DNA from 4 places in the Streptomyces sp. NPDC041713 genome. Region 3 is predicted to be linked to each of the others. Evidence: riboswitches for the same ligand, from Rfam matches in the RefSeq annotation. Region 3 holds a riboswitch; each other region holds the start of a gene.

Evidence for each region. A riboswitch is a leader RNA that binds a small molecule or an ion and turns the genes downstream of it on or off. The one in region 3 is predicted to bind cobalamin.
Region 1: linked by a shared signal. The riboswitch ahead of ACZ6CV_RS02485 (ABC transporter substrate-binding protein) and the one ahead of ACZ6CV_RS34845 (energy-coupling factor ABC transporter permease) in region 3 are both predicted to bind cobalamin.
Region 2: linked by a shared signal. The riboswitch ahead of cobN (cobaltochelatase subunit CobN) and the one ahead of ACZ6CV_RS34845 (energy-coupling factor ABC transporter permease) in region 3 are both predicted to bind cobalamin.
Region 4: linked by a shared signal. The riboswitch ahead of ACZ6CV_RS04650 (cobalamin biosynthesis protein) and the one ahead of ACZ6CV_RS34845 (energy-coupling factor ABC transporter permease) in region 3 are both predicted to bind cobalamin.

Annotation. Positions count from the first base shown of each region.
Region 1 covers NZ_JBVIZY010000001.1:576,656-583,880, forward strand. The annotation lists gene ACZ6CV_RS02455 (arsenate reductase family protein) at 1-288, opposite strand, end outside; gene ACZ6CV_RS02460 (hypothetical protein) at 457-765, shown strand; gene ACZ6CV_RS02465 (alpha/beta hydrolase family protein) at 881-1,909, shown strand; gene ACZ6CV_RS02470 (HAD family hydrolase) at 1,958-3,115, opposite strand; gene ACZ6CV_RS02475 (AraC family transcriptional regulator) at 3,375-4,244, shown strand; gene ACZ6CV_RS02480 (VOC family protein) at 4,241-4,741, shown strand; cobalamin riboswitch at 4,818-5,002, shown strand; gene ACZ6CV_RS02485 (ABC transporter substrate-binding protein) at 5,099-6,124, shown strand; gene ACZ6CV_RS02490 (FecCD family ABC transporter permease) at 6,253-7,225, shown strand, end outside.
Region 2 covers NZ_JBVIZY010000006.1:273,335-280,559, forward strand. The annotation lists gene cobN (cobaltochelatase subunit CobN) at 1-2,725, opposite strand, end outside; cobalamin riboswitch at 2,762-2,893, opposite strand; gene ACZ6CV_RS20685 (cobalamin biosynthesis protein CobG) at 3,001-4,380, shown strand; gene ACZ6CV_RS20690 (precorrin-8X methylmutase) at 4,377-5,018, shown strand; gene ACZ6CV_RS20695 (precorrin-2 C(20)-methyltransferase) at 5,015-6,556, shown strand; gene ACZ6CV_RS20700 (cobalt-precorrin-6A reductase) at 6,742-7,225, opposite strand, start outside.
Region 3 covers NZ_JBVIZY010000018.1:99,946-107,170, reverse strand. The annotation lists gene ACZ6CV_RS34855 (DUF3048 domain-containing protein) at 1-87, opposite strand, end outside; gene ACZ6CV_RS34850 (diacylglycerol/lipid kinase family protein) at 385-1,947, shown strand; cobalamin riboswitch at 2,053-2,236, shown strand; gene ACZ6CV_RS34845 (energy-coupling factor ABC transporter permease) at 2,267-2,992, shown strand; gene ACZ6CV_RS34840 (energy-coupling factor ABC transporter substrate-binding protein) at 2,989-3,396, shown strand; gene cbiQ (cobalt ECF transporter T component CbiQ) at 3,403-4,152, shown strand; gene ACZ6CV_RS34830 (energy-coupling factor ABC transporter ATP-binding protein) at 4,149-5,063, shown strand; gene ACZ6CV_RS34825 (endo alpha-1,4 polygalactosaminidase) at 5,130-6,005, opposite strand; gene ACZ6CV_RS34820 (TIGR01777 family oxidoreductase) at 6,170-7,180, shown strand.
Region 4 covers NZ_JBVIZY010000001.1:1,050,204-1,057,428, forward strand. The annotation lists gene ACZ6CV_RS04640 (putative cobaltochelatase) at 1-887, opposite strand, end outside; gene ACZ6CV_RS04645 (cobyric acid synthase) at 958-2,466, opposite strand; gene ACZ6CV_RS04650 (cobalamin biosynthesis protein) at 2,463-3,419, opposite strand; cobalamin riboswitch at 3,530-3,669, opposite strand; gene ACZ6CV_RS04655 (hypothetical protein) at 3,815-4,039, opposite strand; gene ACZ6CV_RS04660 (inorganic phosphate transporter) at 4,052-5,347, opposite strand; gene ACZ6CV_RS04665 (class II aldolase/adducin family protein) at 5,640-6,350, shown strand; gene ACZ6CV_RS04670 (alpha/beta hydrolase family protein) at 6,417-7,225, shown strand, end outside.

The sequences.
Region 1 (7,225 bases), on a different contig from region 3:
CTGGATCAGCTTCGGGTGGCCGGCGAGCGCCGTGATCCAGCGGTCGCGGGCCGAGGCGTCGCGGGGCCAGGCCGCGCGGTCCGCGAGGCCCAGCTCCTTCGCGGCCGGTTCCTGGGTCCTGGTGATGTCCCAGGGTTCGAGGCCGAGGCGGTCGAGCACGCCGCGGATCTCGTCCTCGGTCGGCACGTCGTCGAGATAGCGGCGCACGGTGTAGTCGGCGCCCTCCGCGTCGAGCAGGGTGAGGGCGCCGCGGCACTTCGAGCAGGCGGGGTTGATCCAGATCTCCATGCCCACACGCTACCCCGCGAACCACCCGTTCCAGGGGTCTCGGCAGCCCTCTGTTCGAATACCCCAAAGCCCGTCTGGCCAGCGGCGATTGTCAGTGCCGGGGAGTAGAATCACAGTAGTGTTCGAGGGCGCCCGACGGGGGGTCCTGACCGCGACAGGAGGATGCCCGTGCCCGCTGCCGCACTCACATCGAAGCGTGTGTCCAAGGCCGCACCACAACCCGTCCTGATCGACCTGCCGTACGCACCGCGCGAGAAGAAGGCGCTGCCCGCCGGCCGCCCGCGCGAGTGGTACGTCCACCACAACCGCCGCCTCAAGGCGATGCGCCTGGCCATCGCCCTGCTCGACTCCGGCGTCCATCAGCCGGACCAGGCGAAGAACGGCACGATACGGCGGATGGCCGAGGAGGTCGGGATCCATCCGCCGTCCGATATCACCTGCCACATGGTGCGGGCACTGATGCGGTACAGCCGCTGACCTGCCGTTGAACGAGTGACGGACAAGTGCGGGGCCCGGGACGGGAGTTGACGCCGCGGGCCCCGTTGCGGCGTGGGCCTGTGCGCTCACGCGTGCGATGGGACATGCTGAGCCCATGACCCAGCCGGACCCCGTCGGCGAACTGCCGCTCCTGACGACCGCCGAACTCCCGGACGGCACCCGCCTCCCGGTGCGCGGCCTGCGCGCGCCCGCACCGGACCGCTTCCTTCCGTCCGGCTCGGGCCCGGCACCGGGGCCGCCGCCGGCGCCCGTGGTGCTCATCCTGCCCGCGATGGGCACACCCGCCCGCCGCTACCGCCGTTTCGCCCGGCAGTTGCACGACGAGGGGCTTACGGTGCTCACCGTCGACCTGCGCGGCCAGGGCGAGGCAGCCCCGGACCCCGCGGGACCGAGGCCGCTCGACCACGGCTACCGCGCGATCGTCGAGGAGGACCTCCCCGCGGTCGTCGCGGCGGTCCGTGCCGAGCTCGGCCCCGAACCGCCCCTGCATCTGCTCGGCCACAGCCTCGGCGGCCAACTCGCGCTGATCTACGCGGCGTTGACGCGCTCGCCCGAAAGGCCGGGCGGGGCCGGGGCCAGGGTCGGCGGCGGTAGCGGCGTTGGCGTCGGCGTGGACGGCGTGGCGATCGTCGCCACCGGCTCCGTCTGGTACCGCGCCTTCGGCCCGCTGCGCGCCCCCGCCCTCTACCTCTTCCAGCTCCTGGTCACCGCCACGGCGACCGCGCTCGGCCGCTGGCCCGGCGCCCGGCTCGGCTTCGGCGGCGATCAGCCCAAGGGCGTCATGCGCGACTGGGCACGGCAGATGCGGACCGGCCGCTACAGCGCGAAGGGTTCCGCGCGCGACTACGAAACCGCCCTCCACGCCCTGCGGTTGCCCGTCCTCGCGATCTCCGTCGACCAGGACACGTACGCCCCCGCGTCCTCCCTCGACCACCTTCTGGCCAAGGTCCCGCAGGCCCGCCTCACCCGCAGCCACTACACCTCGCAGGAGGCGGGCCGCACGCTCGACCACTTCGCCTGGACCCGGGCGGGCGGCGCGCTCGCCAAGCGGGTGGCGGCGTGGACGGCCGAGGAGGAGACGGCGGGACGGGTCGCGCCGCACCGGGCCGCGCCGGGCCGCTGACACGCTCGCCGGCCGCTCCGTCACGGCCGGCCCACGTACCCTCGGGCGTCAGCCGATCTGGTCCGGGGTGACCGTCAGCCACCGCTTGTCGGCGGTCACCTTCTGGCCCAGCTTCCGCTGCCGGTCGGCGTTCTTCTTCTTCATTCCGTCCAGCTGCTTCATGTACGCGTCCTTGCGGTTGACCCACACGCGCACACCGCCGTGCTCCACGTCGGCGGAGTGGAACAGCATCGGGCCGTCGCTGACGGGCGTGTCACCCGCGGCGAGGATCGGCTTCTTCCATTCGTCGATGTACGTGTTGATCGCCGCGGGCTTGCCCTCGTACCAGGTCAGCGGCGCCCACAGGTGCGGCGTCAGCTCGCGCTTCGCGAGCTTCGCGCGGTCCTTCTCGCCGAAGCGCCCCTCGGCGATCTCCTTGCGGGAGCTGGTCACCGTGCCGGTCTTGCGGTCCTTGAGCTGCATGGACACGCCGATGACGTTCTGCGGCTTCACGCCGTAGCCGTACTTCGGGTCCGCGAGGACCATCCGCACCAGGTCCTCGCTGGCCGCGCTGACCACGTACACCTCGACGCCGTGCGCGCGCAGCGTCCGGTAGAGCTGCTGCATGCCGCGCGAGAACTCCGGCGGCTTCACCTCGGTCTTCGTGAGCTTGCCGTCCTCGTAGTACTCGGCCGGGATCGGCTTCTTGTACGCGAGGAGCTCGTCGACGTACCCCTTGAGCTCCTTCAGCGTGAAGCCGGAGAAGATCTGCGCGGCCCAGGGGTAGGAGACCTGGTCGTCCACGTCGCACAGCCGCAGGTAGTAGCTGTAGAGGCTCTCCTTGTGACCGGGCTCGTCCTTGAAGGGGATGATCTTCAGGGACGGGTCCATGGTCTTGCGGGTGAGGATGCCCTTCATCTCCAGGAAGGGCAGCAGCGCCTCTTCGAGGTCGTTGCGGTACGTGGTGTTGTCCGCGTCGAACACCGCGTACGCGCCCTTGTGGTCGTTCTCGGCGATGACCTTGCCGAGCCGCTTCGCGACCGGCTTCGGCCAGTGCGACAGCTCGCGGGCGGTGGCCGCCGAGGTGTCGGCTGCGCTCGCCTCGTCCGTCGGCCACAGGGCGCTGCCCGCGAGGACGGCCGCGGCCAGCGCGCCGGTGGTGCCGATGAGGGCAAGCCTGCTCTTCGCCCGTACTGCCCGTGCGGCCTTCGCCGTGCGTACTGCCATGTCTCTACGTCCCTGCCGTTCCCTGAGAGCGGTGTGCGGCCCCGTCCGGAGCGGCGCGCAATGCTATGGGGCGCCACGCGCATTTCCCATGATCGAAGTCACCGTGCCGCGGGGGCATGCGGGAGATGAACAGGGGTAGGCACGGGGGGCGCCGATGCGGGGTGCGGGTGCGGGGTGGCCGTGGGCCGTGGGGGCGTGGGCCCCGGGGCGCGGGGGCGTGCGCCGCGACCGGTCGGACTCCGCCGCGCATACTGAACCCATGGGCACCCGTGAGTTCGTCCGGGCCGCGCCGCGGCTCGACGGCATGGTCGTCTCGGCGGTCGGCTACCGCACCACCGGGCAGCGCCCCGCCCTGCACCGCGGCCTGCCGTCGCCGTATCTGACGGTGATCTTCTCCCTCGACGGCCCCATCGCCACCGGCGACTCCCCGGACCGGGCCACGGGACCGGAGGCGGCGCGCACCGACATCGTGGTGGGCGGCCTACACCAGAGCCCCGCCTACGTCGTCCAGCCCGAGCACGAGGCCGGCATCCAGCTCGCCGTGCACCCCCTCGCGGCCCGCGCGCTCCTCGGCGTGCCCGCGGCCGACCTGACCGGACAGCTCGTCGTCGCGGGCACCGACGTGTTCGGCGCCCGCGCGGCCGAGGTCCGCGAGCGGCTCTGCGAGCTGGACCGCTGGGAGGACCGCTTCGCTCTCCTCTCCGGCTATCTGCGCCGGCTCGCGTCCGACGACCGCGCGGCGGGGTCCGTACGGCCCGAGGTCGGCGAGGCCTGGGCGTGGCTGGCCCGGCACCGCGGCGCGGGCACGCTCGGCGGACTCTCCCGGCACGTCGCGCTGAGCGAGCGCCGGCTGACCGCGCTGTTCCGCGCCGAGACGGGACTCAGCCCGAAGCAGGCCGCCCGCCTGATGCGCTTCCAGCACGCGAAGGCCGCCGTGACCCGGGCCGTCGCGGCGGGCGACCGGCCCGACCTCGCCCGGGTCGCGGCCGACACGGGCTATTACGACCACTCGCACCTCGTCCGCGACTTCCGGCAGTACACGGGGGCCAGCCCCACCCGCTGGCTGGCCGAAGAGTGCCGGAATATCCAAGCCGGGGCCCATGGTGGAGGCGAAGACTCGAAGCCATGAACACCACACCGAGCACACCGAACACACCGAACAGCCGGCCGGAACAGCGGCTGGACACCTCTGACACCCCTGCCACCCCTGACACCCGCGTGACCCCCGCCCCCGCCATCTGGCCGGGCGTGCAGGCCACGGACGCCCCCGCACTGATCGACTTCCTCGTCGGCACCGTCGGCTTCCTGCGCACGGCCGTCTACGAGGACGAGGGCCGCGTCGCCCACGCCCAGCTCGACTGGCCGGAAGGCGGTGGCATCATGCTCGGCTCGTACGACCCGGAGTCCGCGGCCACCTGCGGCAAGCCGGGCGGCGCGGGCGCGTACATCGTCACCGCCGAGGTGGACGCGCTGTACCGGCGCCTCACCGCGGCGGGCGTGGAGATCACCACCGAGATCGAGGACAAGCCGTACGGCAGCCGGGAGTTCGGCATCGCCGATCCTGAGGGCAACCGCTGGTCCTTCGGCACGTATCGCGGCGAGCCGCGCCCGGCGCCGACGGCCTGACTGAAGCCGGACCGACGCCCTTGTCGAAGCCGGATCGAACCGGGACCGACGGCCGGAACGAGCGCGTGAGGGTGCGTGATAACTTGCGCAAGCCAGTCAAACCCACACCTGGGCCAGGGAATCCGGTGCGAATCCGGAACTGACGCGCAGCGGTGAGGGGGACGGGCGGGGCAACGGCCACTGGGCGTCTCAGGACGCCCGGGAAGGCGCCCCGCCCGGTCGATCCCGAGTCCGAAGACCTGCTGGCGCCTCCGTCCGCACACCGGGCGGCGGAGGTCGTGACGCAGGCCAGGCTCCGCGTATGAGCCGCGAGACCCAAGGGATCACGTGTCCTCGACAGCCCGTATATCCGCGCCCGTGCGCCTGTCCGCCCTCCTCTGCGCCGCTCTGCTCGCGCTCACCGCGTGCGGGGACGGCTCGGCGGGCAGGTCCGGACGCGCCGGGGGCGGGAGCGCCGACGGCTATCCGGTCACGGTCACCTCCTGCGGCAAGGAGGCGAAGGTCACGGCGCCGCCGCGGCGGGCCGTCTCCCTCGACCAGGGCTCCACGGAGATCCTGCTCTCGCTCGGCCTCGCCGACCGGATGGCAGGCACCGGCACCTGGACCGACCCGGTCCTGAAGAACCTGGCGAAGGACAACGCCAAGGTCGAGCGGCTCTCCGACCGCTACCCCTCGCTGGAGAAGGTCCTCGACAAGGAGCCGGACTTCGTCAGCGCCTCCTTCCTCTTCACCGTGGGCAAGGGCGGGGTCGCGGACCGCGCGAAGTTCACCGAACTCGGCGTCCCCGTCTACGTCTCGCCCAGCGACTGCGCGGGCAAGGACAACGACGGCGCCGGCGACGGCAAGCGCGTGCGGACCCTCACCATGGACACGGTCTACGGCGAGGTGCGCGACCTCGCGAAGGTCTTCCACGTCGAGCGGCGCGGCGAGAAGCTGATCGCCGACATGAAGCGCCGGGTCACGAAGGCGACGAAGGACATCGACGCGTCCGACACGCGTCTCCTGTACTGGTTCGCCAACTCCGACGCCCCGTACATGGCGGGCTGCTGCGGCGCCCCCGGCATCATCACCCGCGAACTCGGCGCGAAGAACGTCTTCGACGACACGCACGACGAGTGGCCGCAGATCAACTGGGAGACGGTCGCCGACCGCGACCCCGACGTGCTCGTCCTCGGCGACCTCACGCGCAAGTCGCAGTCGGCGGAGAGCGCGCGGGCGAAGATCAGGTTCCTGGAGACCAACCCGGCGATGAAGAACCTCACCGCGGTGAGGAAGAAGCGGTACGTCCTGCTCAGCGGCCAGGCGATGAACCCCACGGTCCGTACGGTCGACGGCATCGAACAAGTGGCGGCGGGCCTGCGGAAGTTCGGGCTCGCCACGTGACGGCGAGCGAGACCGCGCGGGGCACGGACTCCACTCCCGGTGCGGGTGCGGGTGCGGGTGCGGGTGCGGGTGCGGGTGCCGGTGCCGGTGCCGCCCCCGTTCCCGTATCCGCCCCCGCCCGCGTCCGCCTGGGTCTGCTCTGGGCGGCGGGCGTCGCCGCGCTCGTCCTGTCCGTATCCGTGGCCGTCACCATCGGACCCGCGGACATCTCCGTGCCCGACGTGTGGTCGACCGTCGCCGCCCACCTCGGCCTCGGCGACACCCCGCTCACCCCGATCAGGGACGGCATCGTCTGGAACCTGCGGATGCCCCGCACCCTGCTCGCCGTGGTCTGCGGCGCGGGCCTCGCGGTCTGCGGAGCCGTCATGCAGTCCCTGCTCCGCAACCCGCTCGCGGACCCCTTCGTCCTCGGGGTGTCCTCCGGGGCGTCCACGGGAGCGGTCGCGGTTGTCGTCCTCGGGGTCGGCGGGGGAGCGGTGTCGGTCTCGGCGGGCGCCTTCGTCGGCGCGCTCTGCTCGTTCGCGCTGGTGCTGCTCCTGAGCCACACCCTGGGCGACACCACGGACCGGGTCGTCCTGTCCGGCGTCGCCGCGATGCAGCTCTTCTCCGCGCTGACCTCGTTCGTGATCCTCACGGCGGGCGACGCCGAGACCACGCGGGGCGTGCTGTTCTGGCTCCTCGGCTCCCTCAGCGGAATCGGCTGGACCGACGTGTGGCTGTGCGCCGCGGTGCTCGCGGTGACGCTGCTGGTCTGCCTCGCGCACGCCCGTACGCTCGACGCGTTCGCGTTCGGGCAGGAGGCGGCGGCGACGCTGGGCGTCCGGGTGGCCCGCACCCGGATCATCCTGCTCTGCACGACGGCGCTGCTGACGGCGGCGCTGGTCAGCTCGGCGGGCGCCATCGGCTTCGTCGGCCTGGTCCTGCCGCACGCGGCCCGTGCGTTCGTCGGCTCCGGGCACGCCCGGCTGCTCCCGGTCACGGCGCTGGCCGGCGCGGTCTTCCTGGTCTGGGTGGACACGCTGGCCCGCACGGCCCTGGACCCGCAGGAGGTCCCGGTCGGCGTGGTGACGTCACTCATCGGCGTACCGGCGTTCGTGGCGG
Region 2 (7,225 bases), on a different contig from region 3:
GCAGCGTCACATCGATGCGCGGGCGGCCCAACTCCTCGTACGGGATGGCCTCCAGGCCGGTGACGCGGCGCGACGCGTCGTCCCAGACGGGGCGGACGCCGAGCAGCGCCATGGCCTCCGCGACGTCGTCGCCCGCGGTGCGCATCGCGCTGGTGCCCCACAGGGACAGGCCGACGGAGGTGGGGTACGCGCCGTTGTCGGACTTGTACCGCTCCAGCAGGGAGTCGGCCAGCGCCTGGCCGGTCTCCCACGCGAGGCGGGACGGCACGGCCTTGGGGTCGACCGAGTAGAAGTTGCGGCCGGTCGGCAGGACGTTGACCAGGCCGCGCAGGGGAGAGCCCGAGGGGCCCGCCGGGACGAAGCCGCCGTTCAGGGCGTGCACCGCGTGGTCGAGCTCGGCGGTGGTGCCTGCGAGGCGCGGGACGACCTCGCGGGCCGCGAACTCCAGGACGGCGGCGACCTGTTCACCCTGGTCGGTGGGGAGCGCGGCGAGGTCCCAGTCCGCGTCGTCCATCGCCTGGACCAGCGCGCGGGCCTTCTCCTCGGCCTCGTCGGCGCCGGTGCGGGTCGCCGCGGACTCGTCGAGACCGAGGGCCTCGCGCAGACCCGGCAGCGCGGTGGTGCCGCCCCAGATCTGGCGGGCCCGCAGGATCGCGAGGACGAGGTTGACGCGGTCGGCGCCCGCCGGGGCGGCGCCGAGCACGTGCAGACCGTCGCGGATCTGCATGTCCTTGATCTCGCAGAGCCAGCCGTCGACGTGCAGCAGGAAGTCGTCGAAGCCGTCGTCGTCCGGACGGTCCTCAAGACCCAGGTCGTGGTCGAGCTTGGCGGCCTGGATGAGCGTCCAGATCTGCGCGCGGATCGCGGGCAGCTTCGCCGGGTCCATGGAGCTGATCTGGGCGTATTCGTCGAGGAGTTGCTCCAGGCGGGCGATGTCGCCGTAGGAGTCGGCGCGCGCCATCGGCGGCACCAGGTGGTCGATGAGCGTGGCGTGCACACGGCGCTTGGCCTGCGTGCCCTCGCCCGGGTCGTTGACCAGGAAGGGGTAGATCAGCGGCAGGTCGCCGAGCGCGGCGTCCGGGCCGCAGGCGGCGGAGAGCCCCGCGTTCTTGCCGGGCAGCCACTCCAGGTTGCCGTGCTTGCCGAGGTGGATCATCGCGTCGGCGCCGAAGCCGCCGTCGGACGCGGCGGCCGCGATCCAGCGGTATGCCGCCAGGTAGTGGTGCGACGGCGGCAGATCCGGGTCGTGGTAGATCGCGATCGGGTTCTCGCCGAAGCCGCGCGGCGGCTGGATGAGGATGAGCAGATTGCCGCGGCGCAGGGCGGCGAGCACGATGTCGCCCTCCGGGTCGCCGCCGTCGCCCACCCGGGACCGGTCCAGGAACATCTCGCCGGGCGGCGGCCCCCAGTGGCCCTCGACGGACGCGCGCAGCTCCGCGGGGAGCGTCGCGTACCAGCGCTTGTAGTCGGCGGCCGGGATGCGCACCGGGTTGGCGGCGAGCTGCTCCTCGGTCAGCCACTCCTGGTCGTGGCCGCCCGCGTCGATCAGCGCGCGGATCAGCTCGTCGCCGTCGCCGGAGACCAGGCCGGGGATGTCGGCCTCGGGCCCGAAGTCGTACCCCTCGGCGCGCAGCCTGCGCAGCAGCGCCACGGCGGAGGCGGGGGTGTCGAGGCCGACCGCGTTGCCGATGCGGGAGTGCTTGGTCGGGTACGCGGACAGGACCAGCGCGAGGCGCTTGTCGGCGGCCGGGATGTGCTTCAGGCGGGCGTGCCGCACGGCGATGCCGGCGACGCGGGCCGCGCGCTCGGCGTCGGCCACGTACGCGGGAAGCCCGTCCTCGTCGATCTCCTTGAAGGAGAAGGGGACCGTGATGAGGCGGCCGTCGAACTCCGGCACCGCGATCTGGCTCGCGGCGTCGAGCGGCGAGACGCCCTCGTCGTTCTCCTCCCAGGCGGAGCGCGACCCGGTCAGGCAGAGCGCCTGCAGGATCGGCACGTCCAGGCCGGACAGGGCGCCCGCGTCCCACGACTCGTCGTCGCCGCCCGCGGAGGCCTCGGCGGGCCTGGTGCCGCCGGCCGCGAGGACGGTGGTCACGATGGTGTCGGCGGCGCGCAGCGCGTCGATCAGCTCCGGCTCGGGGGCGCGCAGCGAGGCCACGTACAGCGGCAGCGGGCGGGCCCCGGCGTCCTCGATGGCGCCGCACAGGGCGTCCACGAAGGCGGTGTTGCCGCTCATGTGGTGGGCGCGGTAGTAGAGCACCGCCACGGTCGGGCCCTCGACGTCCGCGCGGGCCGTGCGCTCCAGCGGGCCCCAGGACGGGGCGGGCGCGGGCGGCTCGAAGCCGTGGCCGGTGAGCAGCACGGTGTCGGAGAGGAAGCGGGCCAGCTGCTCCAGGTTGGCGGGGCCGCCGTGCGCCAGGTAGGCGTGCGCCTCGGCGGCGATGCCGACCGGCACGGTGGAGGACGCCATCAGCTGGGCGTCGGGTGCCTGTTCGCCGGTGAGCACGACGACCGGGAGGCCGGTGGCGATGAGCTGGTCCAGGCCGTCCTGCCAGGCGCGTACGCCGCCGAGGAGGCGTACGACGACGAGGTCGACGCCGTCGAGCAGGGCGGGCAGCCCGGCGAGGTCCAGGCGCGAGGGGTTGGCGAACCGGTAGTCGACCGGGCCTCCCGCCGCGCGGGCGCTGAGCAGGTCGGTGTCGGAGGTCGACAACAGCAGAAGCATGCGGGCGCAGGCCTTCCTCGGGGTGTCCGCGCCCCGGGTGGTCGTATGGACGGCGGGAGTTCCTGGCTCACCCCACGGGTGGGGCTCACAGTGGCGGGACCGCGCCGGATTCGCACCGGGCTTCCTCCCTCGGGTCCTGGTGGACCCACGCCGTCGCTGGCGTCGACGGACTTGGCAGCCCGCCGCCTGCATAGTAAGTCCTGCCCGCCGCGAGCGGGGCGGCCACCTGCCGGGACGGCCCGTCTCGGGAGGCGACCGGCCGGATCGGCGTGGGTATGCTCGCCGCCATGCCGCCCACCCGAACCCCCTCCCCAGACCAGGGCGAATCCCCCATACGTGACCGGGGTGACGCCTGCCCCGGAGCACTCCGCCTGCACCTCGCCGACGACGGCCGCCTGGCCCGACTCCGGTTGCCCGGCGGCCTCTTGACGGCCCGTCAGGTCGAGGTGCTCGCCGATGTGGCGGAGCGCCTGGCGGACGGCAACCTCAGCGTCACCTCGCGCGGCAACATCGAGCTGCGCGGGCTCGGGGAGACCTGCGGCGGCGAACTCTCCCGACTGCTCGCCGATGCGGGCCTGCTGCCCTCGGAACGGCACGAACGCGTCCGGAACGTGGTGGCGTCCCCCCTGGCCACGACGGACGGACTCGGCCACGCCGACGTGCAGTTGTGGGCCCGTGAGCTGGACGGACTCCTCTGCGGCGCGGAGTGGACGACACAGCTCTCCGGCCGCTTCCTGTTCGTCCTGGACGACGGCCGCGGAGATGTGGCCGGACTGGGCGGCGATGTGACCTTGATCGCAGAATCGGGGGGTACGGCGGTCGTACGGGTCGGGTCGAGTGCCCTCCGCGTCACCGCATCCGACGCACCACGGGCGGCCCTGGCCGCAGCCGAAGCCTTCCTGACCGCGGCCCACGAGGCGGGCAACGGCGCGTGGCGGGTACGGGAGCTGCCGCCGGGGTGGGACGTGGACGTGGCGGGGGCGTTGGAGGGGGCGGGGGTTGCGGCGACGGCCACCGCTGAGGCACGGGTCGGCACCTTGGGCGTGCCGGTCCCCACCGCTGAGACACCCGTCGGCCCCGCGGGCGCGCCGGTCGCCACCCCGGACGTACCCGTCACTGGTCCGCCCGTACCCGTCACCGGCCCGCCCCCACCCGGTGTTCACGGGCGGGCCGTCCTCGTCAATGCCCCCCTCGGGCGGGTGGGCGTCGACGCATGGCGGGCCTTGCTGCCGTTGCCCGGTGGCGAGCTGCGGGTCACGCCCTGGCGTGGCTTCGTGCTGCCCGGCTTCGCCGACGACGGGGCCGCCCGGGAACGGCTGGCCGCGCTCGACGGCGCCGGATACCTCACCACCCCCGACTCGCCGTGGCTCGGCGTCGGCGCCTGCACCGGCCGCCCCGGCTGCGCCAAGTCCCGCGCCGACGTCCGCGCGGACGTCGTACCGGGCCCCGGCGGGCTTCCCGTCCACTGGTCCGGCTGCGAACGGCGCTGCGGGCACCCGCACGGCGACTGGGTCGACGTACTCGCCACCGGCGAAGGACGGTACGAGGTCACGGTGCACGCCCCCGGCGAGGAACCCGCACGCGTCACCGGCAGGACCCTGACCGAGACGGTCACCACCGCACGTACCACCCCGAAAACCACGGCCACGAGATGAGCGAGAGCACAGTGTTCGACTACGAGAAGGACGGCGCGGCGATCTACCGCGAGTCCTTTGCCACCATCCGCGCGGAGGCGGACCTCGAGGGCCTGCCCGCCGACGTCAGCCAGGTCGCGGTCCGGATGATCCACGCCTGCGGGATGGTCGACCTTGTGCGCGACCTCTCGTACAGCCCGCGCGTGATCGCCGACGCCCGCAAGGCGCTGCGCGACGGCGCGCCGATCCTGTGCGACGCGAACATGGTCGCGAGCGGCGTCACGCGCAAGCGGCTGCCCGCCGGCAACGACGTGATCTGCACCCTCGCCGACCCGTCCGTGCCGGACCTCGCGGCGCGCCTCGGCACTACCCGCAGCGCCGCCGCCCTCGAACTCTGGCGCGACCGCCTCGAAGGGTCGGTCGTGGCCATCGGCAACGCTCCCACCGCCCTCTTCCGCCTCCTGGAGATGATCGAGGAGGGCGCGCCCCGCCCGGCCGCCGTCCTCGGCATCCCGGTCGGCTTTGTCGGCGCCGCCGAGTCCAAGGACGCGCTCGCGGCCCACCACGCGGGCCTGGAGTACCTGGTCGTACGGGGACGTCGCGGCGGCAGCGCGATGGCCGCGGCGGCGATCAACGCGATTGCGAGCGAGGCGGAATGAGCGGCGTGCCCACCGGACAGCAGCAGCCGCAGGGCCGCCTCTACGGGGTCGGGCTCGGCCCCGGCGACCCGTCCCTGATGACGTTGCGCGCCGCCGAGGTGATCGCGGCGGCCGACGTCGTCGCGTACCACTCGGCGCGGCACGGCCGTTCCATCGCCCGCTCGATCGCGGCCGCGCACCTGCGCGCCGACCACATCGAGGAGGCGCTGGTCTACCCCGTCACCACGGAGCGGACCGACCATCCCGGCGGCTACCGTGGCGCGCTCGACGCGTTCTACGAGGAGGCCGCGGCCCGCCTCGCCGGCCACCTCGACGCGGGCCGCACGGTCGCCGTCCTCGCCGAGGGCGACCCGCTCTTCTACGGCTCCTACCAGCACATGCACAAGCGCCTCGCGCACCGCTACCCGACCGAGGTGATTCCCGGCGTCACCTCGGTGAGCGCGGCGGCGGCCCGCCTCGGCGAGCCGCTCGTGGAGGCCGAGGAGGTGCTCACGATCCTGCCGGGCACGCTCCCGGAGGAGGAGCTCGCGGCGCGCCTCGCGGCGACGGACTCGGCGGTCGTCATGAAGCTGGGCCGCACGTTCGGCAAGGTGCGCGGCGCGCTGGAGAGCGCGGGCCGCCTCGACGAGGCGCGCTACGTCGAGCGGGCCACCATGGCGGGCGAACGCACCGGCCGGCTGGCCGACGTGGACCCGGAGTCGGTGCCGTACTTCTCCGTGGCGGTGCTGCCGAGCCGGGTGGCGCCGCTGACGGGCGGGCCCGCGCCGGAGCCGGTCGCGGAGCGGTGCGGAGAGGTCGTGGTGGTCGGCACCGGACCCGCGGGCCCGCTGTGGCTGACCCCCGAGACGCGCGGCGCGCTCGCCGCCGCCGACGACCTGGTCGGCTACACCACGTACGTCGACCGGGTGCCGCACCGCCCCGGCCAGCGCCGGCACGGCTCCGACAACCGGGTCGAGTCCGAACGCGCGGAGTACGCACTGGAGTTGGCGCGGCGCGGGCGACGGGTGGCCGTCGTCTCGGGCGGCGACCCCGGCGTCTTCGCGATGGCCACGGCGGTCCTGGAGGTCGCCTCGCAGGACGCGTACGAGGACGTCCCCGTACGGGTGCTCCCCGGGGTGACCGCCGCCAACGCGGCCGCCGCCCGCGCGGGCGCCCCGCTCGGCCACGACTACGCCACGCTCTCCCTCTCCGACCGCCTCAAGCCGTGGGAGGTCATCGCGGAGCGGCTGGCCGCGGCGGCCGCGGCGGACCTGGTCCTCGCCCTCTACAACCCCGGCTCGCGCAGCCGCACCTGGCAGGTGGGCAAGGCCCGCGAACTGCTCCTGGAACACCGCACCCCCGACACCCCGGTGGTGCTCGGCAGGGACGTGGGCGGCCCCGAGGAGAGCGTCCGGATCGTCCGCCTGGGCGACCTGGACCCGGCTGACGTCGACATGCGCACCCTCCTGATCGTCGGCTCCTCCCAGACCCGGTGGGTCAGGCGGCACGGGGGCAAGGAGCAGATCGTGTGGACACCGCGGCGGTATCCCGAGGGATAGCCCCCTGGTGTGCCGCCTGCGGGTGCGCCGTGGCCGCTCGCGCAGTTCCCCGCGCCCCTAAAAGCACGGGTCCGCGCCCCTGCAGGGGCGCGGGGAACTGCGCGACCAGCCCCCACCAGGGCCAGCCGCACACGTCCCGCACCGGGTGACGGCCGCCCGTCGTGGGGCACCCGCCCAGGCCCACCTCAGGGGCGCGGGGAACTGCGCGACCAGCCACGAGCGACCCGCTCCTCACCACGCAGCAGGCTCACCCAAGCAAGCGCCTCCTCCGGCGTGGCGACGCCGGTGACCCCCTCCGGCCCGGGGGGACGCCGGACCACCACGACGGGAACCCCCGCCTCGCGCGCAGCGACAAGCTTCGGCGCGGTCGCCGCGCCCCCACTGTCCTTGGTCACCACGACATCGATGTGGTGGGAGTAAAAGATCTCCCGCTCCCCGTCCAACGTGAACGGCCCCCGGTCGAGGAGGACCTCCATCCGGGCCGGACACGGCGGCTCCGGCGCGTCGACCGAACGTACGAGGAACCACAGCCCCGCCAGATCCGCCCCCGAGAACGCCGCGAGCCCCATCCGCCCCGTGGTCAGGAACACCCGCTCACCGAGCCCGGGAAGCACCCGCGCCGCCTGCTCCAGGGAGTCGACCGGGTGCCAGTCGTCCCCGGCACCGGCG
Region 3 (7,225 bases):
CACGGTGAACACCGCCGTGGCGACGAGCGCGAGCACGCGCGGAGCGAGCCGGGTGCGACGGGCCTCCCGGACTTTCCTTGCTGCCATTGAGGCGTCTCCCTTCGTGGCGATGCCGGCCGGGCCGCCCCGTGGCCGCCCTGGTGGCAGCCGCAGACCTACCTCCCGGCGCCCCGGCCCCAATCGCGGCTGGGGCCATCCACCCGCGCCGCGTCACTCTTTCCGGGGCAGCCCCGCGTGGCTCCGCGGTTCCTTGCCGACGGACCAGGCGGAGTGGGCGGACCAGGCGGAGTGGGCGCATTCGACGCGGGTAGGCTGAGACTTCGTTGTGGTCCGTTCCGGCCGCGTGCTGCGGATTCTTTACAAATGCAGAGGTGTGGCGAGCGAATGAAGCGATCTGTTCAGCGGTGGAAGGTGCCGGGCCCGGGGCCGGGCAAACGGCTGGCCGCCGCCCTCGACCTGGTGGGCCCGGCCCGCGGCAGCGCCGTGAAACGGGCGCTCCGGACGGCGGTCGAGCACGACGCCGTATGGCTGGGCGCCGCCACGGCCCTGGGGCTCTCGGGGGACCGGAGCGCTCGCCGGGCGGCCCTGCGCGGACTCGGATCGGTGGCGATCGTCACAGCTGTGAACCATGCGCTGGCCAAGCCCGCGGCCCGCAGCGCCCGGCCCGTCCTGGACGGACTGCCCGCGCTGTTCCCCCGCCCCCGCACCGCCTCGCTGCCCGCCAGCCCCATAGCCGCGGCGACCGCCTTCGCCTCGGCCGTCGTCATGGAGTCACCCCGGCACGGCCTGGCCGTCCTGCCGTTCGCGGCCGGTCTCGCCTACGCACGCGGCCAGAAGGGCCTGGACCACCGGGGCCGCTCCGCCGCCGGCGCTCTCATCGGCGTCGGGGCCGCGTTGCTCACCTGCCGCTGGTGGCCCGTGAAGCCCGCGGCCGCGGCGGCCGCAGCCCCGCCGCGCCGGCCGGCCCCCGCGCTCAAGGACGGCCAGGGCCTGCACGTGGTCGTCAACCCGTCCTCCGGCGTCGCCTGGAGCAGGGACGCGGCCGACACGCTGCGCACCCTGCTCCCCGAAGCATCGATCACCGTCTTCGAACCCGGTGACGACCTGGTGGCCCTGCTCGACGCGGCCGCGCAGCGCGCCGTCGCGGACGGCGGGGCGCTGGGGGTGTGCGGCGGCGACGGCACCGTCAACGCGGGCAGCGTCACGGCGGCACGGCACCAAGTGCCCCTCGCCGTCTTCCCCGGCGGCACCTTCAACCACTTCGCCGTGGACCTCGGCAACGTGACGCTCGAAGACGTCACCCGCGCCATCGGGTCCGGCGACGCCGTCACCTCCGACGTGGGACGCGCCTCCGCCTACCAGCAGCCCGGCGCCGCCACCGGAGACGTACCGGACGCGCCCACCGCGGAGATCGACGCCCGCGGCGAACAGCAGCTCTTCCTCAACACGTTCAGCATCGGCGTCTACTCGGACCTGGTCCACGCCCGGGAGCGGCTCGAGAAGCGCATCGGCAAATGGCCCGCGCTCGTCATCGGCCTCGCCAAGGTCCTGGCGACGGGCACCCCGCTCTCCGTGGTCATCAACGGTCGGCCGCGCCGCATCTGGCTGCTCTTCGCGGGCAACGGCATCTACCACCCGGCCGGCTTCGCCCCGACCTACCGCACCCAGCTCGACGACGGACTCCTCGACGTCCGCGCCGTGGAGGCCGGCACTCCGCTGGCCCGCACCCGGCTGCTCCTCGCCGTCCTCACCGGAACCCTGCACAACTCCCGTGTCCTGACGACCGCCCAGGTGCGCAGGCTGGAGCTGGAGGTCGTGGAGGGGGACCCGCACCTCGCCTACGACGGTGAGGTTACGGACACCACGTACCAGCGGCTCGTCCTCGACAAGCTCCCCAAGGCCCTCACCCTGTACCGGCCCGCCGACCAGGACCAGTGGCTGCGCTGACGCACGCTCCGCACGACCTCTGAGCAGGGGCGTACGCGGTGGTACACGCGCTCCGTGTGCCACCGCCGCAACCGGTGCGCAAGTTGTCAGCAGATCAGTTGCGCACTAATGTCGCCACGCCTTGGTGAACGGGAAATCCGGTGTGATGCCGGTGCGGCCCTCGCCACTGTGATCGGGAAGTCCGGCTCCAGCCCTCGCGGCAGCCACTGGGTGCTCACGCACCCGGGAAGGCGGAGTCCGGTCGGTACGACCCGTCAGCCAGGAGACCGGCCAAGGCGCGTTGTCCATCCACGAGGTGCTGGAGAGGGTCTGCCGAGCCATGCACATAGCCGAGGGTTTCCTCCCACCGGCGCACGCGATCGCCTGGGGCGTAGCGTCCGCGCCGTTCGTCGTCCACGGAGTCCGCTCCCTGACCCGTGAGGTCAAGGAACACCCGGAGAGCACCCTGCTCCTCGGCGCCTCCGGGGCCTTCACGTTCGTCCTGTCCGCGCTGAAGATCCCGTCCGTCACGGGCAGTTGCTCGCATCCGACGGGAACCGGGCTCGGAGCCATCCTGTTCCGGCCGCCCATCATGACGGTGCTGGGCACCATCACCCTGCTCTTCCAGGCCCTGCTGCTCGCCCACGGCGGGCTCACCACCCTGGGCGCCAACGTCTTCTCGATGGCGATCGTCGGCCCCTGGGCCGGATACGCGGTCTACCGGCTCCTCAAGCGGTTCGACGTCCCGCTCATGGTCGCCGTGTTCTTCGGGGCGTTCGTCGCCGACCTGTCCACGTACTGCGTCACCAGCGTCCAGCTGGCGCTCGCCTTCCCCGACCCCAGCAGCGGGTTCCTCGGGGCCCTCGGCAAGTTCGGCGGCATCTTCGCCGTCACGCAGATCCCGCTGGCGATCAGCGAGGGGCTGCTCACCGTCCTGGTGATGCGGCTGCTCGTGCAGTCCAGCAGGGGCGAGCTGACCCGGCTCGGCGTGCTGCTGCAGCGCAAGAGCACGCCGGACGTGACGACGACCACGACCAAGACGGAGACGGGGGCCAGCGCCCGATGAGCCGGAACGCGAAAATCAACATCCTGCTGCTCGTGGTGGTCGCCGCGCTCGCGGTGCTGCCCGTGGCCCTCGGGCTCGGCGACGACGAGAAGGAGCCGTTCGCCGGCGCCGACGCGCAGGCCGAGACCGCGATCACCGAGATCAAGCCGGACTACAAGCCGTGGTTCTCACCGCTGTACGAACCCCCCTCGGGGGAGATCGAGTCGGCGCTCTTCGCCCTGCAGGCGGCCCTGGGCGGCGGTGTCCTCGCGTACTACTTCGGACTGCGCAAGGGGCGCCGCCAGGGCGCGGAGCAGGCGCTGGCGCAGGAGGCGGACGCGGAGCGGCCCACCGGCGTGCCGGCCGGTGCGTCCGACGCTCCGGTCGCCGCGGAGGGCAGCCGGTCCGGGACCGGGCAGGCCTGACCCGGCGTGCTGCCCATCGACGCGGCGGCGCACAGCAGTCGCTGGCGCCGCCGGCACCCCGTGGACAAGGCCGTGCTCGGGCTCGGCCTCACGGTCCTCGCCATCTCGCTGCCGCCCTGGCCGGGCGCCGCGCTGGTGCTGGCCGCGGCGCTCGTCCTGCTGCTCGGACCTGCGGGCGTGCCGCCCCGCAAACTGTGGCGCGCCTACCGCGTGCCGCTCGGCTTCTGCGTCACCGGCGCCCTCACGCTGCTCGTCCAACTGGGCGGCCCCGAGGGCTTCGTGACGCTCGCCGACGGAGGCCCGGCGCGCGCGGGCGGACTGCTCCTGCGGACCTCCGCGGCCTCGCTCGGCGTGCTGCTGTTCGCGTTCACCACACCGATGTCGGACCTGCTGCCCCGGCTGGTGAAGGCAGGTGTGCCCGCACCGGTCGTGGACGTGGCACTCGTCACGTACCGGATGAGCTTCCTGCTCCTGGATTCCATGAGCCGGATCCGGCAGGCGCAGGCCGCCCGGCTCGGCCACACCACCCGCGCCGCCACCTGGCGCTCCCTCGCCTCGCTCGGCGCCACCGCGTTCGTGCGGGCCTTCGACCGGGCCGGCCGGCTGCAGGCCGGGCTCGCCGGACGCGGCTACGACGGCACGCTGCGGGTTCTCGTCCCCGAAGCCCGGATCTCCCGGCCCTTCGTGGCGGCCGCAGGCGTCCTCCTCGCGGGCCTGGTGGCCCTCACCTTCGTACTGGAAAGGTTCCTGCCATGACCGAGCCGAGGGCTCTTCGCGAGCCGGGCGCCCGCGGCGGGCCGGGGGAGCCCCTGGTCGCTCTGCGCGGCGCGTCCTACGCGTACGAGGACGGGCCCACCGTGCTCAGCGGACTGGACTTCGACGTCGTCGAGGGCCGCGCCCTGGCGCTGCTCGGCCGCAACGGCAGCGGCAAGACGACCCTCATGCGCCTGCTCAGCGGTGGACTGCGCCCCGCCACGGGCGGGTTGACGGTCGACGGCGTACCCGTGACGTACGACCGCAAGGGCCTGACCCGGCTGCGCACCACCGTCCAGCTGGTCGTGCAGGACCCGGACGACCAGCTCTTCGCCGCCTCGGTCGAGCAGGACGTGTCGTTCGGGCCGCTCAACCTCGGCCTGCCCGACGCCGAGGTCAGGGCCCGGGTGGCCGAGGCGCTCGCGGCGCTCGACATCGTCGCCCTCGCCGATCGGCCCACCCATCTGCTCTCCTACGGCCAGCGGAAGCGGACCGCCATCGCCGGCGCCGTGGCGATGCGGCCCCGCGTCCTCGTCCTCGACGAGCCGACCGCGGGACTGGACCCCGACGGCCAGGAACGCCTCCTCGTCACCCTGCGGCAACTGCGGGACGCCGGGACCACCGTGGTGATGGCAACGCACGACGTCGATCTGGCCCTGCGCTGGGCCGACGACGCGGCGCTGCTGACCCCCACCGGGGTGCGGACCGGGCCGGTCACCGAGACGCTGGGCCGGCGGGACCTGCTGGCGCAGGCCGGGCTGCACCTGCCGTGGGGCATCGCCGTCGGCGAGCTGCTGCGGGCGCACGGCCTGCCGGCCGGGGCGGGCGACGGGCCGCGCACGGCGGAGGAGTTGGCCGCGCTCGTGGGGGCGGGGGTGCCGGGCGCGCCGACGGGCCGAGCGGCGGAGAGCTGACCCCGGCCGCCTTCACCGGCAGCCCGGATCGGTCAGCACCCCGGATCGGTCGGCAGCCCGGATCGCTCAGCAGTGGCGGTACACGTAGCCGTTCTCGCCGGCGGGCCGGACGTCGCGGTCGCGCAACGTGATCGAGAGCTTCTTGCCCCAGGTGCGGCACGCGGCGTCGAAGTCCTTGGCCACGTACTCGATGTCGAAGACCTTCCCGTCGTACGCGGACGCGAAGTCGGGGCACTCCTTGTAGTGGGCGCACTCCTCGGTCACGGCGAAATCGAAGCCGATGTGTTCGCGCCGGTCCAGGAGGTCGGTGGTGTTCTTCTGCGCGACGGCCAGGCCCTGGCCGTGGGCGCGCCGGGCGAGCAGCCGGGCGAAGGCGGCCGCGTCGTCGGGGGTGAGCAGGCCGTCGGAGCGCTCGTAGGAGTCGAGGTTGTCGGGCTCCACCGCGTCGTAGCCCGCCGTGGCGCAGCCGTCGATCCACTTGCCGACGATCTCGGCGAGCGCCGCGCGCTTCTTCGCCGTGGAGATGTCGAGCAGGGGCTCCTGCCAGTCCTCGTCGACGACCGTCCGCCCCTCGTCGTCGCGGAGCAGCAGACGGGGGTGCTCGCGCTGCCACCAGCGCGCCGCCTTCTTGCCGGGCTGGGCCTGGAAGGCGTTGACGTAACAGATGTTGTAGCGGCCCGCGGCGGGCTCGGCGGCGCGGTCGCGCGAGACGGCGCGGACCTTGGCCGGGGGTGGGTAGGCGCCGCCCAACTGGTAGTCGAAGCGTGCGTCGACGGGCGGCTGCCGGACCTCGCCCCGCGCGGCGGTACCGCGCTCGGGATGCCCGGAACGGCCGGAGCCGCCGGCTGAGCAGCCGGCGACGAGTGCGAGGAGCAGGACGCCGCCCAGACCCACCCGCACGGACCGCCGCGCTCCGATATTTCTGCTGATACGCCACTTGATCCCGATCACCGGGCCAGGATCTCAGTACGTGGCTCCGCCCTCCGCGCCGGGCCTCGCTTCGACCCATGTCCGGCCAAACCAAGCCCGGGTGCGGCGTCCGCGCACGAACGGGCGCGTCGTAGGCTCGCCGTACGAGGTCAGGCGTCGCGTCACGGGAGGCCCCAGTGAAGATCGTGCTGCCAGGAGGGACCGGTCAGGTGGGCGGCGTGTTGCGTCGAGCACTGACCGCTGCGGGCCACGAGGTCGTGGTCCTGACCCGACGCCCCCGCCGGGACGGCGAACTTCCTTGGGACGGCCGCGCTTTGGGCCCATGGGCGGAAGCGGTTGACGGCAGTGACGTCGTGATCAACCTTGCGGGGCGCAGCGTCAGCTGCCGCTACACCGAAGAGAACCTCCGCGCCATGATGGACTCGCGTGTGGACTCCGCGCGCGTCGTGGGTGAGGCGATCGCCGCCGCCCGCAAGCCGCCCCGGGTCTGGCTCCAGATGAGCACCGCCACCATCTACGCCCACCGCTTCGACGCGCCGAACGACGAGGCCACCGGCGCGATCGGCGGAGACGAGCCCGGCCTCCCCGGCTACTGGTCCTACAGCGTCGACATCGCGCGGAACTGGGAGCGGGAGCAGGAGCGTGCCGCGACGCCGGACACCCGCAAGGTGGCCCTGCGGTCGGCGATGGTCATGAGCCCCGACCGCGGCGGCGTCTTCGACTACCTGCTGTGGCTGGCACGGCTCGGCCTCGGCGGTCCGGTCGCGGGAGGCGCGCAGTACGTGTCCTGGATCCATGACCGGGACTTCGTCCGCGCCGTGGAGTTCCTGATCGAGCGGGAGGAGATCGATGGGCCGGTCAATCTCGCCGCTCCCGGGCCGCTGCCGCACCGGGAGTTCATGCGCGCGCTGCGCGGAGCGTGCGGCATGCCGGTCGGGCTGCCCGCGACGAGGTGGATGGCCGAAGTCGGCGCCTTCGTGCTCCGCTCCGACACCGAACTCCTCCTCAAGAGCCGGCGGGTGGTGCCCGGGCGGCTGATGGACGCCGGGTTCACCTTCGACCACGGCACCTGGCCACAGGCAGCGGCCGACCTCGTACGGCGGGCGCGCCGAGAACGGTCCCGGCCCGGCTCCCCCACCCGCTTCCGCCGGACCGACCGCGGGCTCGGTCACCCCCGGCGCGGCTGATTCCGCCTCTTCCCCCTCGCGGACTCGGACGCCGACGTGGTCACG
Region 4 (7,225 bases), on a different contig from region 3:
ACGTCGGTGCGGCCCGCCCACGCGGCCAGCGCCGTCGCCGTGCGCGCCATCACGATGTCCGCGCGCATCCCGTCGACCTCGAACGCCGCGCAGGTCGCCGCGATCTGCCGCAACGCCCCGTCGCCCAGGGTGACGTGGGGGAGCAGTGCGCGGGCCGCCACGACCCGGTCCCGCAGCGCGGACTCGTCCTCGCTCCAGCGGCCGGCGAAGCCCTCGGGGTCGTCGTCGTACGCCAGGCGCCGACGCACCACCTCGACGCGCTGGTCGGTCTCGCGGGAGGCGGCCACCTCGACGGTGAGCCCGAACCGGTCCAGCAACTGCGGCCGCAGCTCGCCCTCTTCGGGGTTCATCGTGCCGACGAGCAGGAAACGGGCGGCGTGCCGCACGGAGACGCCCTCGCGCTCCACGTACGAGGCACCCATGGCGGCGGCGTCCAGGAGGAGGTCGACCAGGTGGTCGTGGAGCAGGTTGACCTCGTCGACGTACAGGATGCCGCGGTGCGCGTCGGCGAGCAGGCCGGGCTCGAAGGCCTTCACGCCCTCGGCGAGGGCCCGTTCGATGTCCAGGGCGCCGACGAGGCGGTCCTCGGACGCGCCGACCGGCAGCTCGACCATCCGCGCCGGGCGCGCCGTGGCGCCGCCCGACTCGTGCGGGCCGTCCGGGCAGTTCGGGTCCGGGGCCGCCGGATCGCACGAGAAGCGGCACCCGGCGACGACCGGCACCTCGGGGAGCAGCGCCGAGAGCGCGCGCACGGCGGTGGACTTGGCGGTGCCCTTCTCCCCCCGCACGAGCACACCGCCCACGGCGGGCGACACGGCGTTCAGCAACAGCGCGAGCCGCAGATCGTCCTGGCCGACGAGGGCGGTGAACGGATAGGGGGTGGTCACAGGGCCTCCTTGATGCGGTGGTGCGGGGCGGCGCTCACGATGGCGCTGAAGACGGCTCTCATGACGGCGCTCACGACGGGGCTCCGGGCGCGATGAACGGCAGCCCGGCCGGTGCGCCGTTCTCGATCAGGTCCAACAGGCCGTCCGTGTCCGCGTGTTCTTCGATCAGGTCGCCGAGCAGGTCGAGCTGTTCCTCGCGCAGCGTCCCGAAGGCGGTGTCCGGCGCGGGCACGAAGCGGCGCCCCGCCGCGCGGGCGACCTCGGTGAGGAACCGGCGCCGGAACGCGTCGCTCTCCAGCGACCCGTGCCAGTGCGTGCCCCACACCTCGCCGACCCGGCAGCCGTCCAGGAACGGCTCGCCGCCCAGCACCTCGGCGACCCCGTGATGGATCTCGTACCCCTCGACGGGCTCGCCGAGTGCCTCGCCCACCGGCCGGGCGAGGGTCTTCTCGCGGGCGAACCGCACCCGTACCGGCAGCAGCCCGAGGCCGTCCACGGAGCCGGCCCGCGACTCGACGTCGTCCTCGATGTGCTCGCCGAGGACCTGGAAGCCCCCGCAGATCCCGAGCACGGGACGGCCTTCGGCGGCGCGGCGCGCGAGGGCGTCCGCGAGGCCGCGCTCCCGCAGCCAGGCCAGCGCCCGTACGGTCCCGCGGGTGCCCGGTACGACGACGAGGTCGGCGTCGACGAGCTCCTCGGCCCGGTCCACGAACCGCACGACGACGCCCGGCTCGGCGGCCAGCGCGTCCACGTCCGTGAAGTTGGACATCAGCGGCACCGCGCACACCGCGACCCGCAGCACGTCCTCGCCGACCGGCGGGGCGACCACGGACTCCCGTACGGCGCCGCGCAGGGAGACCCGCAGCCCGTCCTCCTCGTCGATGCCGAGCCCGTGCTGGAACGGCAGCACCCCGAAGGTGCGCCGCCCGGTGAGCCCGAGCAGCATGTCCAGCCCCGGTTCGAGGAGGGAGACGTCACCGCGGAACTTGTTCACCAGATAGCCCGCGACGAGCTCCTGGTCGGCCGCGCTCAGCAGCGCGGTCGTGCCGAAGAACGAGGCGAACACCCCGCCCCGGTCGATGTCCCCGACCACCAGGACGGGGAAACGGGCGGCGCGCGCGATGCCCATGTTCACGATGTCGGTGCGCCGCAGGTTGATCTCGGCGGGGCTGCCCGCGCCCTCGCAGATGACGGCGTCGTACGTGCTGCGCAGTTCCTCCAGGCAGCCCACGACGGTGTCCAGCAACTGCGCCTGCCGCCCCCCGTGGTAGCCACGCGCACTCATCTCGCCCACCGGCTTGCCCATCAGGACGACCTGGCTGGAGCGGTCGCCGCCCGGCTTGAGGAGTACGGGGTTCATCAGCGCGGTCGGCTCGACGCGGGCGGCCTGCGCCTGCATGGCCTGCGCCCGGCCGATCTCCGCGCCCTCGCGGGTGACGAAGGAGTTGAGGGACATGTTCTGCGCCTTGAACGGCGCGACGGACACGCCCTTGCGGGTCAGCCACCGGCAGATGCCGGCGGTGACGACGCTCTTCCCGGCGTCCGACGTGGTCCCGGCGACCAGCAGTCCACCGCTCATGCTTTCCCTCTCCCTGACGTCGCCGACCGCAGCGCCCAGCGGGCGCCCACCACCGCTCCCAGGGCGAGCAGCCCGACGCGCCGGGACAGCCTGGCGGCCCGGTCGATGTCGGCCACCCGCACCTCGCGCCCCTCCCCGTTCAGCACCGGCCGGTGCTCGATCCGCCCCCCGTACGAGAGCGTCCCCCCGAGCCGGACGCCCAACGCCCCGGCGAAGGCGGCCTCGACGGGTCCTGCGTTGGGGCTCGGATGCTTGCCCGCGTCCGCGCGCCAGGCGCGCAGGGCCCCGCGCGGCGCGTCCCCGGCGAGCGCCGCGAGCCCCGCGGTCAGCCGCGCCCCCGGCCACCCGAAGACGTCGTCGAGCCGGGCGGAGGCCCAGCCGTACCGCCGGTAGCGGGCCGATTTGTGTCCCACCATCGCGTCCAGCGTGTTGACGGCCCGGAAGGCGACGAGGCCGGGCACCCCGGCGAGCGCGCCCCACACGAGCGCCCCCACCACCGCGTCGGAGGTGTTCTCGGCGACGGACTCCACCACGGCCCGCGCGATGCCGTCCGCGTCCAGCGCCTGCGGGTCCCGCCCGCACAGATGTGGCAGCCGCTCCCGTGCGACCTCGATGTCCCCGGCGGCCAGCGCCCCGCCGACGGCCCGCGCCTCCCGGCCGAGCGAGGTGCCGCCGACGACGGCCCAGGTGGCGGCGGCGGTCAGCGCGACGGATCCGGCACGTGAACGGCGTACGAGCGTGGTGGCCAGGGCAGCGGCACCCGCCGCGCCCCCGGCGCACACCACGGTGTGCAGCGCGCCCCAGCCGCGGTGGTCGCGCCAGAGGGCCCGTTCGACGGCGGCGGCGGCACGGCCGAACGCGGCGACCGGGTGGCCCCGGCGGGGATCGCCGAGCAGCAGGTCGCCGAGGAGGCCGGCGGCGGCGCCGTACGCGAAGTCGCGATCGGCACGCACGGGGTCAGCCCGTCGCCGCGCTGAGGAGCGAGCTCGTACTCAGAGGGAAGGGCGGCACCGGGCGGCCGAGCATGGCGATATGTCCTCACTCAGGGTGTCCGCGCCCTGGTTCGACGTGATCGGCGGCGAGAGTTCCTGGCTCGCGGGGAGGGACTCCCCGGTGACAGTGGCGGGACCGCGCCGGATTCGCACCGGCTTCCTCTTCTGCCGCCGTGGTTGGCCCCGGCAGTCCACCACGGCCCGCGAAGGCCCGTCAACTCGCCGTTGACCTGCGGCGGGAGAGTGTGTTGGGGCCCACACGCGGCGCCTGCACGCGGGGTCCGCGCACGCGCGTGGGGCGCGGAGCGTCCGTACGCTCCGCGCCCCACGAGGAAAGGCTGCCGTCGGGCGACGCCTCAGGCGACGATCAGGAAGATGCCGTACGCCACCGCCGCCGCGCAGAGCGCGAAGCAGGCGTACGCGCCGGTGCGCGCCAGGGCCGCGGAGCCACCGGCGGAGGCGGCCGCCGACTCCTGCTTGGAGAGGCCGACGATGCCGAGGGTGAACAGGCCCACCAGGGCCACCGTCACCGCGAGGCTGACTCCGAACACGGAGCCGAGAGCTGCCCAGTCGATGCTCATGCTGGTCTGTCCTTACACGGTCGCGGGCCGGGCGGGGTCCGCCATGGCGCCGGTCGTGGTGGTGGTCGGGGCCGAGACGGTGGCCTTGACGGGAGCGCCCGGCAGGACGGAGGCGGCCATCGCGCCCGCCGGGGGCGGGGTGACGGCGGCGATCGCGGTGGTCACGACGCCCGCGGGCTCGGCGGCCGGGGTGTCGCCGGAGCGGATCTCGTCGTCCGTGACGTTGGTGTGGTCCACCGAGTTGCGGCGGGACAGGACCCAGATGACGCTCGCCCCGGCGATCAGGAGGGCCGCGGTGACCGCGACGCCCCAGGGGCCCTGCTTGGTGAGGAACTCGGCGCCCGCGCCGACCAGACCGGCGGCCGGCAGGGTCAGGCCCCACGCGACGAACATCCGGGTGGCGGTCGACCAGCGGACCACGCCGCCCTTGCGGCCGAGGCCCGCGCCCATCACGGCGCCCGAGCAGACCTGGGTGGTGGAGAGGGAGAAGCCGATGTGCGAGGAGGCGAGGATCGCCGTCGCGGCGCTGGTCTGGGCGGCGAAGCCCTGCTGCGGCGCGAGGTCGGTCAGGCCCTTGCCCATCGTGCGGATGATGCGCCAGCCGCCGAGGTAGGTGCCGAGCGCGATGGCGACACCGGCCGAGACGATGACCCACATCGGGGGGTTGGCGCCGGGGTTCAGGACGCCGCCGGTGATCAGGGCGAGCGTGATGATGCCCATGGTCTTCTGCGCGTCGTTGGTGCCGTGGGCCAACGAGACGAGTCCCGCGGAGGCGATCTGGCCCGCGCGATAGCCCTTGGCGGTGGCCTTCTGGTCGGTGTTGCGGCCGATCCGGTACGTCAGGCGGGTGGCCAGCGTCGCGGCGATGCCGGCCACCAGCGGGGCCGCGACGGCCGGGATGAGGATCTTGGTGACGACGGTGCCGCCGTTGATCGACGACCAGCCCATCGACATGACCGCGGCGCCGATGAGGCCGCCGAAGAGTGCGTGGGAGGAGCTGGAGGGCAGGCCCACCAGCCAGGTCAGCAGGTTCCACAGAATCGCGCCGACGAGCGCGGCGAAGATCACCTCTGTCTTGAGGCCGTCCTCGTTGACGATGCCGCCGGAGATCGTCTTGGCGACCTCCACGGAGAGGAAGGCGCCGACGAGGTTGAGCACGGCGGACATGGCCACCGCCGTCTTGGGCTTGAGAGCGCCGGTCGAGATGGTCGTCGCCATCGCGTTGGCTGTGTCGTGGAAACCGTTCGTGAAATCGAACACGAGAGCGGTGACGATCACGATCCCGAGGAGAAGCGTGATGTGTTCCATTTACCCAGGCTTCTGTTGGACGTCAGTGGCACAAGGAACGTAGGCAATCCGGGTGAACGGAAAGTGAACTGGGCCGGGCGGTGCGGTGACCCAAAGCGGAGTGCCCTTGCTCCGGGTAGGACAGGTGTTTGAGATCGACTGTACGGAGCGGTGCCGGGCGACCCGCAAACCGACCGGAGTGTCGGGCTCCGCCATCCGGCGGCGCACCCCGCACGGACCGACCGCCCGCCCCCGGCCCCCCGGGCCGGCGCCCACCGTTGAAGAGATCCAGATCACCCGGCAGGATCCCCGCATGACTGAGCAGCGGCACACCGATGCCACCGAGGACACCGGCGGCACTGACGGGGCGGCGACGCGCGACGCGATCGGCCGGGCCTGGGAGGAGCTGGTCGCGACGGCCCGCAGGACGGTGACGGACGGCCTGGTCGTCGGCACCTCCGGCAACGTCTCCGTGCGGGTCGGCGACACCGTCCTGGTCACCCCGACCGGCGTCCCGTACGACCGGCTGCGCCCCGAGGACGCCGTCGGCGTCGACCTCGAAGGACGCCAGGTGCTCGGCGATCTCACGCCCACCAGCGAACTCCCCATGCACCTCGCCCTCTACCGCGCCACGGACGCGCGGGCGGTGGTGCACACCCACGCCGTGCACGCCACGGCCGTGTCGCTGCTGGTCACCGAGGTCCCCGCGGTCCACTACATGACCGCCGCCCTCGGTGGCCCGGTGCGCGTCGCGCCCTACGCGCTCTACGGCACCGAGGAGCTGGCGAGCGCCATGCTCGGCGCCCTGCGCGAGCGCACCGGATGCCTGCTCCAGAACCACGGAACGGTCACCTACGGATCCGGCCTCGCCCAGGCGTACGACCGCACCGCCCAGCTGGAGTGGATGTGCCGCCTCTGGCTCACCGCCGCCGCCCTCCCCGGCCGCACCCCGGCCCTCCTCTCGCCGGACCAGCTGCGCGAAGCGGAAGGCAAACTGAAGGGGTACGGACAGTCGGCCAACTGAGCTGTTCGCTCACCCCGCGGGCACCGCCCACTGGCTTCGCGGGCCTCGCCCCCGGACACTGGGACGGTGCGCCCAGCCAAAGCGACGGCAGCGGCCGTCACCGCAGTCACAGCCGCCCTCGGGACGGCCGCAGCCGCCATCGCGGCGGGCCGGTTCGCCAGCGACGCCGCCCTCAAGGCGCCCGTCGGCCGCCCGCTGCCGACCGAACCCCGTCTGACCGTGCACGCCACGGCCGCGGGCCAGGTCACCCTGACCCGCGCCCTCGCGAGCCGCCGCCCCGGCCGATACGGCCTGAGCGGCCCCGGCACCCACGCGATCGTCGGCCCCGTCCTGGACGCCGCCCCGCACGAGGCCGACACGGTCGTACGCCGCCTCGAAGCCGTCACCCACGGCTCCCTGGACCCCGGCGCGCGCGTCTGGCTCACCCCACAGGTCCACGTGGGCGACCCGCGCTCCGCGCTCGGCATCGATCACGAGGACGTCGTCGTGCCCGGCGAACTCGGCGCCCTGCCCGCCTGGTTCGTGCCCGCCGCCCGCGACACCTGGGTCATCACGGTGCACGGCCTCGGCACCACCCGCGAACACCCCATGGTCGTGATGGACTTCCTGCGCCGGCTGCGGGTCCCCGTCCTGGACATCGCCTACCGGGGCGACCCGGGCGCGCCCCGCTCCCCGGACGGCCTCGGGCACCTCGGCGAGACCGAGTGGCGCGACCTCGACGCCGCCATGCGGCACGCCGTGCGCAACGGCGCCGGGCGGATCGTCCTGCACGGCTGGTCCACCGGCGCCGCCATGTGTCTGCACGCCGCCGCCCACTCGGCGCTGCGCGACCGCGTCAGCGGACTCGTCCTCGACTCCCCGGTGCTGAACTGGGA